DNA from 2 places in the Arthrobacter sp. efr-133-R2A-63 genome. Region 2 is predicted to be linked to the other one. Evidence: riboswitches for the same ligand, from Rfam matches in the RefSeq annotation. Region 2 holds a riboswitch; the other holds the start of a gene.
What was found. A riboswitch is a leader RNA that binds a small molecule or an ion and turns the genes downstream of it on or off. The one in region 2 is predicted to bind cyclic di-AMP.
Positions count from the first base shown of each region.

Region 1: linked by a shared signal. The riboswitch ahead of QRN45_RS11470 (aggregation-promoting factor C-terminal-like domain-containing protein) and the one ahead of QRN45_RS18885 (M23 family metallopeptidase) in region 2 are both predicted to bind cyclic di-AMP.

Region 1 covers NZ_JARVRG010000021.1:142,923-146,127, reverse strand. The annotation lists gene QRN45_RS11475 (glycosyltransferase) at 1-737, opposite strand, end outside; gene QRN45_RS11470 (aggregation-promoting factor C-terminal-like domain-containing protein) at 899-1,630, opposite strand; cyclic di-AMP (ydaO/yuaA leader) riboswitch at 1,633-1,805, opposite strand; gene QRN45_RS11465 (sensor histidine kinase) at 1,969-3,205, opposite strand, start outside.
Region 2 covers NZ_JARVRG010000036.1:55,478-58,682, reverse strand. The annotation lists gene serC (phosphoserine transaminase) at 1-147, opposite strand, end outside; gene QRN45_RS18890 (iron-dependent transcriptional repressor DtxR) at 420-1,115, shown strand; cyclic di-AMP (ydaO/yuaA leader) riboswitch at 1,242-1,452, shown strand; gene QRN45_RS18885 (M23 family metallopeptidase) at 1,455-2,273, shown strand; cyclic di-AMP (ydaO/yuaA leader) riboswitch at 2,419-2,585, shown strand; gene QRN45_RS18880 (NlpC/P60 family protein) at 2,591-3,205, shown strand, end outside.

The DNA of each region.
Region 1 (3,205 bases), on a different contig from region 2:
AGTCCGCAGCGTTCGGCGACCACCAGGAGTTCAGTGTCGAAGAACCACGAGTTGTCCATGGTGTGGGGGAGGAGCTGCTGGGCGACATCTGCCCGGATCGCCTTGAAGCCGCACTGCGCATCGCTGAAACGGGCGCCCATGAACGAGTGCAGCATCAGGTTGTAGCTGCGCGAAATGAACTCGCGCTTGGGGCCGCGGACAACCCTTGAGTTCCGCGTCAGGCGCGTGCCGATGGCGAGGTCCGAGTGGCCGGAGATCAGCGGTGCCAGAAGGGGCGCCAGAGCGGCGAGGTCCGTGGACAGATCCACGTCCATGTAAGCGAGAACCGGGGACGGCGATGCAAGCCACACCTTGCGAAGGGCGTTGCCGCGTCCCTTCTCCTCAAGATGGACAACAGCGAGTTCGGGCAGCTCCCTCGCCACGCGTTCAGCGATTTTCAAGGTGCCGTCCGTGCTCGCGTTGTCCGCCACGGTGATGCGGAAGCCGTGCGGGAACGTCTCGCGCAAGTGGCCGTGAAGCCGGCGCAGGCACTCCTCAAGGTCGCGTTCCTCGTTGAAGACCGGGATCGTGACATCGAGCACGGGGATGGCGGTGTGGGTGTCCACGGGCGCGCGTCGCACCGTGCTGCGCTGGAGGGGAGCGTTGGGCTGGAGGGGAGCGTTGGGCTGGAGGGAAAGGCCCGGCGGCACCACCGCGGGGTCCTTCAGGGTACCGGAGGTGGATTCGATGAGCGTCATGTATCCAGAGTGCGGCTGCCGATTATGAGGGCTTTAGGCGGAACCTGTGATATGGCTGTGGATCTCCGACCGGCATGGCGACTCGCATGTGTGGCCACTAGACGCAGAGGTCCGCCCCCGGAAGGGACGGACCTCTGCGTTCTTTGTGCGTAGCTCCTGGCTTAGTACCAGTTGTTCGCGAGGTGGAAGGACCACGCCGCGGACGGCGATCCGTAGCGTTCCTTGATGTAGTTCAGGCCCCAGCGGATCTGCGTCTGGTAGTTGGTCTGCCAATCGGCGCCCTCGGATGCCATTTTCGCGCCCGGCAGCGACTGCCCGATTCCGTAAGCGCCGCTGGAGGCGTTGGTGGCAGTCGTGCGCCAATCCGATTCCTTGTTCCACAAGGTGATCAGTGCGGACATCTCGCCCTGACCCCAACCGTAGGACGGCAGGAGGCTAGCGGCATAGGCCTGGGCGCCGGCGGGATCGTCGAGGGCAACAGGTGCGGCCGGGGCAACAGGTGCGGCCGGGGGTGCCGGCGCGGCGGGGGCTGCAGCCTGGGGCGCGACGGCGGCCGGAGCCGGGGCGGCTGCCCGGCTCGGAACCGGCGTGGCGCTCGGCTTGGCGCTCGCGCTCGCCGACGGCGTGGCGGTGGCGAATGGAGTGGCTGAGTGACTAGCCGCGCGGGAATCCGACGAACGGCTCATGTCCTGGGCATTGATGGCTTGTCCGGCGGCCTGGCTTGCAGCACCGGCACCGAGGAACACGGCGACGACGCCGGCAACAACTGCCATGCGCTGGCCGGTGCCGAGGTTCGAGGCGACTCGCCTCAACGTGGAACGTGACTTGTTTCTCCGGGCAGGTTCGCCGCGGTGGCGCGCAACAGAGCGCGACTGATTCCTGGAATCAGACATGGTGATTGCCTCTCGACGCCTGCGGAGTTAGCTGTCGGATTCGGATGAGGTCATCCGGCCGTGGCCACTGGGAATCGTGGCGGTGCGGCTTCACCCCTAGGGCTGGCTCAACATGAGCGCTTGCCCGGAGACCTGGGTCCCCCGTCTCTGCCTGGACTGTTGGCACCGGGGAGGGGCAGAGCTCGGCGCCTACCCGGCGGCGGCCGGAATAATCCGGCGCACCTATTCGACGGTACAGGAGGATTCGGCTTAAGTCACATTTGGGTAACGGAGATCACGACGCCGGTGCGTCGACTTGCGCTCGCCGCGCACCGGCGTCGTCATTTTGTGGACGGCCTTCAGGCCGTGGCGGTCCTCAGCGCCGGAAGCCGCACCGCAAACTCCGTCCGGCCCGGCCGCGATGCCACTTCGACAGTACCGCCATGCGCCTGAACGATGGATTCCACGATCGACAAGCCGAGCCCGGACGTGCCCTCGGAACCGGAGCGGGCGGCGTCGGCACGGGCAAAGCGCGAGAAAATCCTGCCCTGGAAATCCGGCGGGATGCCCGGCCCGTTATCCGTCACGGTCACCACGGCGCTGCCATCGGCGGAACGCATGACGCCGGTGACCACGGTGGTACCCGCCTCCGTGTGCTTGCGGGCGTTGGAGAGCAGATTTGCCAAGACCTGGTGGAGCTGAGTGGTGTCGCCGCGGACCGTGATGGGCTCATCCGGGAGCTTGAGCTGCCAGATGTGTTCGGGGGCCATGACTTTCTCGTCGCTGACGGTTTCGACCACCAACTGCGTGAGGTCCACATCGGTGAACTCCGGGGCCTTGCCTTCGTCAAGCCGGGCCAGCAGAAGGAGGTCCTCCACGAGGGTGGTCATGCGTTCGGACTGGCTTTGCACCCGGCCCAGTGATTTGCGGCCGTCCTCGGTGAACGTCTCGGTCATGCGCAAGAGCTCTGTGTAGCCGCGGATGGCCGTCAGCGGAGTGCGTAGTTCGTGTGACGCGTCGGCCACGAACTGGCGCACTTTCGTTTCGCTTTGCTGGCGCGCCTCGAGGGCGCTCGAGACGTTGTCCAGCATGAGGTTCAATGCATGGCCCACGCTTCCCACCTCTGTGCCCGGGTGGGCCGCCGACGCCGGAACGCGCACCGCGAGTGCCACCTCACCGGCGTCGAGCGGAAGCTTCGATACCTTCGTGGCGACGTCGGAAAGTTGCTCCAAGGGACGCATGGTACGGCGGATCAGGACGGTTCCGGCCAGCCCGATCAGGATCAGCCCGCCCAAGGACACCAGCACCATGGTCCACACGAGCGAGGCCTCGGTGTCTTCTTTCGAGGCAAGCGGCAGCCCCGTGATGACCACATCGCCATAGGGGGTTTCGGCGGCTACCAGCCGGTAGCCGCCATTGGAGAGGGTGCGATCAACCGGACGGCCATCGGAGGGGAGCGCCAACAGTATTCCGGCATCGCTGGGCGACAACGGAGTACGGGTGGCATCCGAGGAGAGGAACCCGGCATCGCTGCTCACCTGGCCGCCAAGGATTCGCGCGTTCAGGGTGCCGATGCTCTGGCCCCGGGGATCCAGG
Region 2 (3,205 bases):
TGCCTGGCGGTGGGAGGTGCCGAGGATCGTGGTCGAGGCGGCGGACAGGGCCTCGATCTGCTCCGGGCGGACCTTGGAGGGCCCGGCGCCGAAGCGGCCGTCCTTGGGCAGCAAATCGGCGGGGATAGTGATGCTGTTGTCGCTCACGGGATGCTCCAATGGTGAAGTAGCGGCCTAGATGGGTCGTGGCAGGTGGCAAGCTGCCTCCTTCGACTTCCCAATTCTGCCCGACGCCGCAGGCGGGGGCAGAACCGGAGGTGTCATAGTCCGCCACGTGGAAAGCATTTGTTTGGTCGGCTCCGGATGGGACGGCGGAAGAGCGCTGGACCGGCGTCGTAATTATCCGGAGTAATTCCAAATAAGCTAAGCTTGGAGCTGGCGAAAACACGCAAGATACTGCGCTCGAGGAGCTGAGCTGGATGACGGATCTGATCGATACCACTGAGATGTATCTTCGGACCATTTTGGAGCTTGAAGAAGAGAACATCGTGGCTCTTCGCGCACGCATCGCCGAACGCTTGCGGCACTCCGGCCCAACTGTTTCCCAGACGATCGGTCGGATGGAACGCGACGGCCTGGTGATTGTGTCCAACGACCGGCACCTTGAGCTGACCGAAACGGGCCGGAAACGCGCCACGGAAGTCATGCGCAAGCACCGGCTCGCGGAACGGCTCCTCGCCGATGTCATCGGGCTTGACTGGGCCTACGTCCACGATGAAGCGTGCCGCTGGGAGCACGTCATGAGCGAGCGCGTGGAGCGGCGGCTCTACGAGCTCCTGGACCACCCCACGGAATCGCCCTACGGCAACCCCATTCCGGGACTCGAAGCATTGGGCGGAGCCGCGTCCCACGCGTTTACGGACGGCGTGGTCAACCTCCTTGACGCGATGAACGAATACTCACCTGAAAACCGGGTCACCGTCAGCCGATTGGCCGAACCGATCCAGGTGGAACCGGAACTCCTGGTGCAGCTGGACGAGGGCGGAATCCGTCCCGGTGCCAGGGTTTCCCTGGAACGGGTGGGGGAGTACATCTCAGTCCGCGTGCCCAATATCGACGGCGCCCTGGAGCTGCCGCCGGAGGTTGCCTCGCACGTGTTTGTCACGGTCGCCTAGCCTCTCCGGCAAGGCGAGCGGCAAAGATAACGAAATTATTACCGCGGGGGCTTAATCCCCTATAGTTGGGTACTGGCGCCGATACCAAAGCGTTACCTGATCCGAAGCCGAGTTCTGCCAGTGGATCAGGTGGATTAGTCCATTCACTGGCAGAAGCGGGGGAACCACCATCGGCCGTCGAAAGACGGCCTTGGGGTGAAGTCCGCAGCAGAAGCACACATTGCGCAGGGTCCTCCTCGGAGTAGCCCTGCGCTTCGCGTCCTTCGTGCGGACCGGGTCCACGATCTCTCTGGCCCGAATCCGACAGCTAACTTCGCAGGCTTGCCAGAGAGGAAAACCTTGACCACGCAGAACACCAGGGGCCGCAGGCGCGCGTCCGGTCCTGCTGCTGAGCTGCGGAGCGCAAGCGCCGTCGAGCACCAGCGGCCCCGCGATCCCCATCGCGAACTCCGCCGCCGCAAGGGACCTTTGCGGCAGATGGCCGAGTTCGCCGCAGCGAGCGGAGCGGGGCAGAAGGCCGGCGTGGCCCTTGCGGCTACCGGCCTCATCCTCACGATCGCCATGCCGGGCGCCGGCGCCATGACGGCCACCCCTGAGTTGAACCAGACGGCCCTGGCAGTGGGAACCCAGCCTGAAATCCCGGCCGCGGCAAGCGCCACGATCGATTTCAGCCGCGCTGCGGTTTCCACCACGGCAGATCCGGACAGCAGGCTCAAACAGCTCCTGAGCGCGCAGTCCGTCGGCACCATCACGACGTCGTCCTCCAAGGGCACACTCGGGGCGCCGCTGGATACCCTGATCACGGCCTCGCCGTTCGGTTACCGCGTGAACCCCATCACGGGCGGCCTAGGCGAATTCCACCGGGGCCAGGACTTCGTGGCCCAGTGCGGCACCCAGGTCCATGCCGCTGCGGCGGGCAAGGTGACCTTCGCCGGCTGGCATCCGTATGGCGGCGGGAACCGCATTGTGGTGGACCACGGCAACGGCCTGGAAACCACGTACAACCATTTGTCTTCGTTCAACGTCCACGTGGGCCAGACTGTCAGCCGCGGCGACGTCATCGCGTTGAGCGGCACTACCGGCGCCTCCACCGGCTGCCACCTCCATTTTGAAGTCATGGTCAACGGCGACGTCGTCGACCCCCTGGGCTGGCTGTAGCCAATCCGATGGAAGCCTCTCGCATGCTTGTCACGCTCCGTGACCTGAATGTGACATTCAGCCAAAACTCATGTACCGTCTAAGACGCATCAACTTTTAGAGAGTTGATGCACTCGAGTGGATTGCCTAGCTCTGCCACTGCTCGAGGTTCCGTTCGCAAAACATCGTCTGGCAGAGGCGGGGGACCCACTTTTGGTCATCTTCACGGATGGCCTTGGGGTTAAGTCGCACAACTTCCGAGAGGGAGAAGTGTGGCCGGATGACTCCCATCCGAATCCGACAGCTTACCTCGCGGGCATAGGGAGAGGCCTCTTAACGTGTCTTCACGCTCTACTGTCGCGCGCCACCGTGCCGCGGTCACCAAGACCAACTCGCTTGCCGTTATCGCTAAGACTGTCGGCAGCAACGCCGGTGGCGTAGGCCGTCAGGCAGCGGTTATCGCAGCTGCTTCCGGTCTGGTGCTTACTAGCGGTATCGCAGCCAACGCTGCAGAAACCAACGTCCCCCGCGAGTCCACTTCGACTTCCGCCCTGGAAGTCCAGTCCGTCGCCCAAGCCAGCATTTCGGCCGACTCCTCCGTCGCCATCAAGTACGAGCGCCCGACGGTTTCCACCGAGGCTGCTCCGGTTGTTGCTGCTCCGGTCGCTACCCAGGAAGCTGCTCCTGCTCCGCAGGCTGCAACGGGTGCCGCTACCGGCGTCTCGACGCTTTCCGTGACTGCTGCTGTTTCTCCCGCAACGAAGGTTGCCAGCGGCCAGGGCGCGGCAATTGCTGCCGCAGCTTACGCACAGCTTGGCGTTGCCCAGGACTGCACGGCCCTGGCTTCGAACTCCTTGGCTGCCGTTGGCATCCACTTCCACGGTTGGCCGGCAGACTACCTCTCCCTCGGCCGCACGGTCAGCGCTGCTGAAGCGCAGCCGGGTGACCTCGTC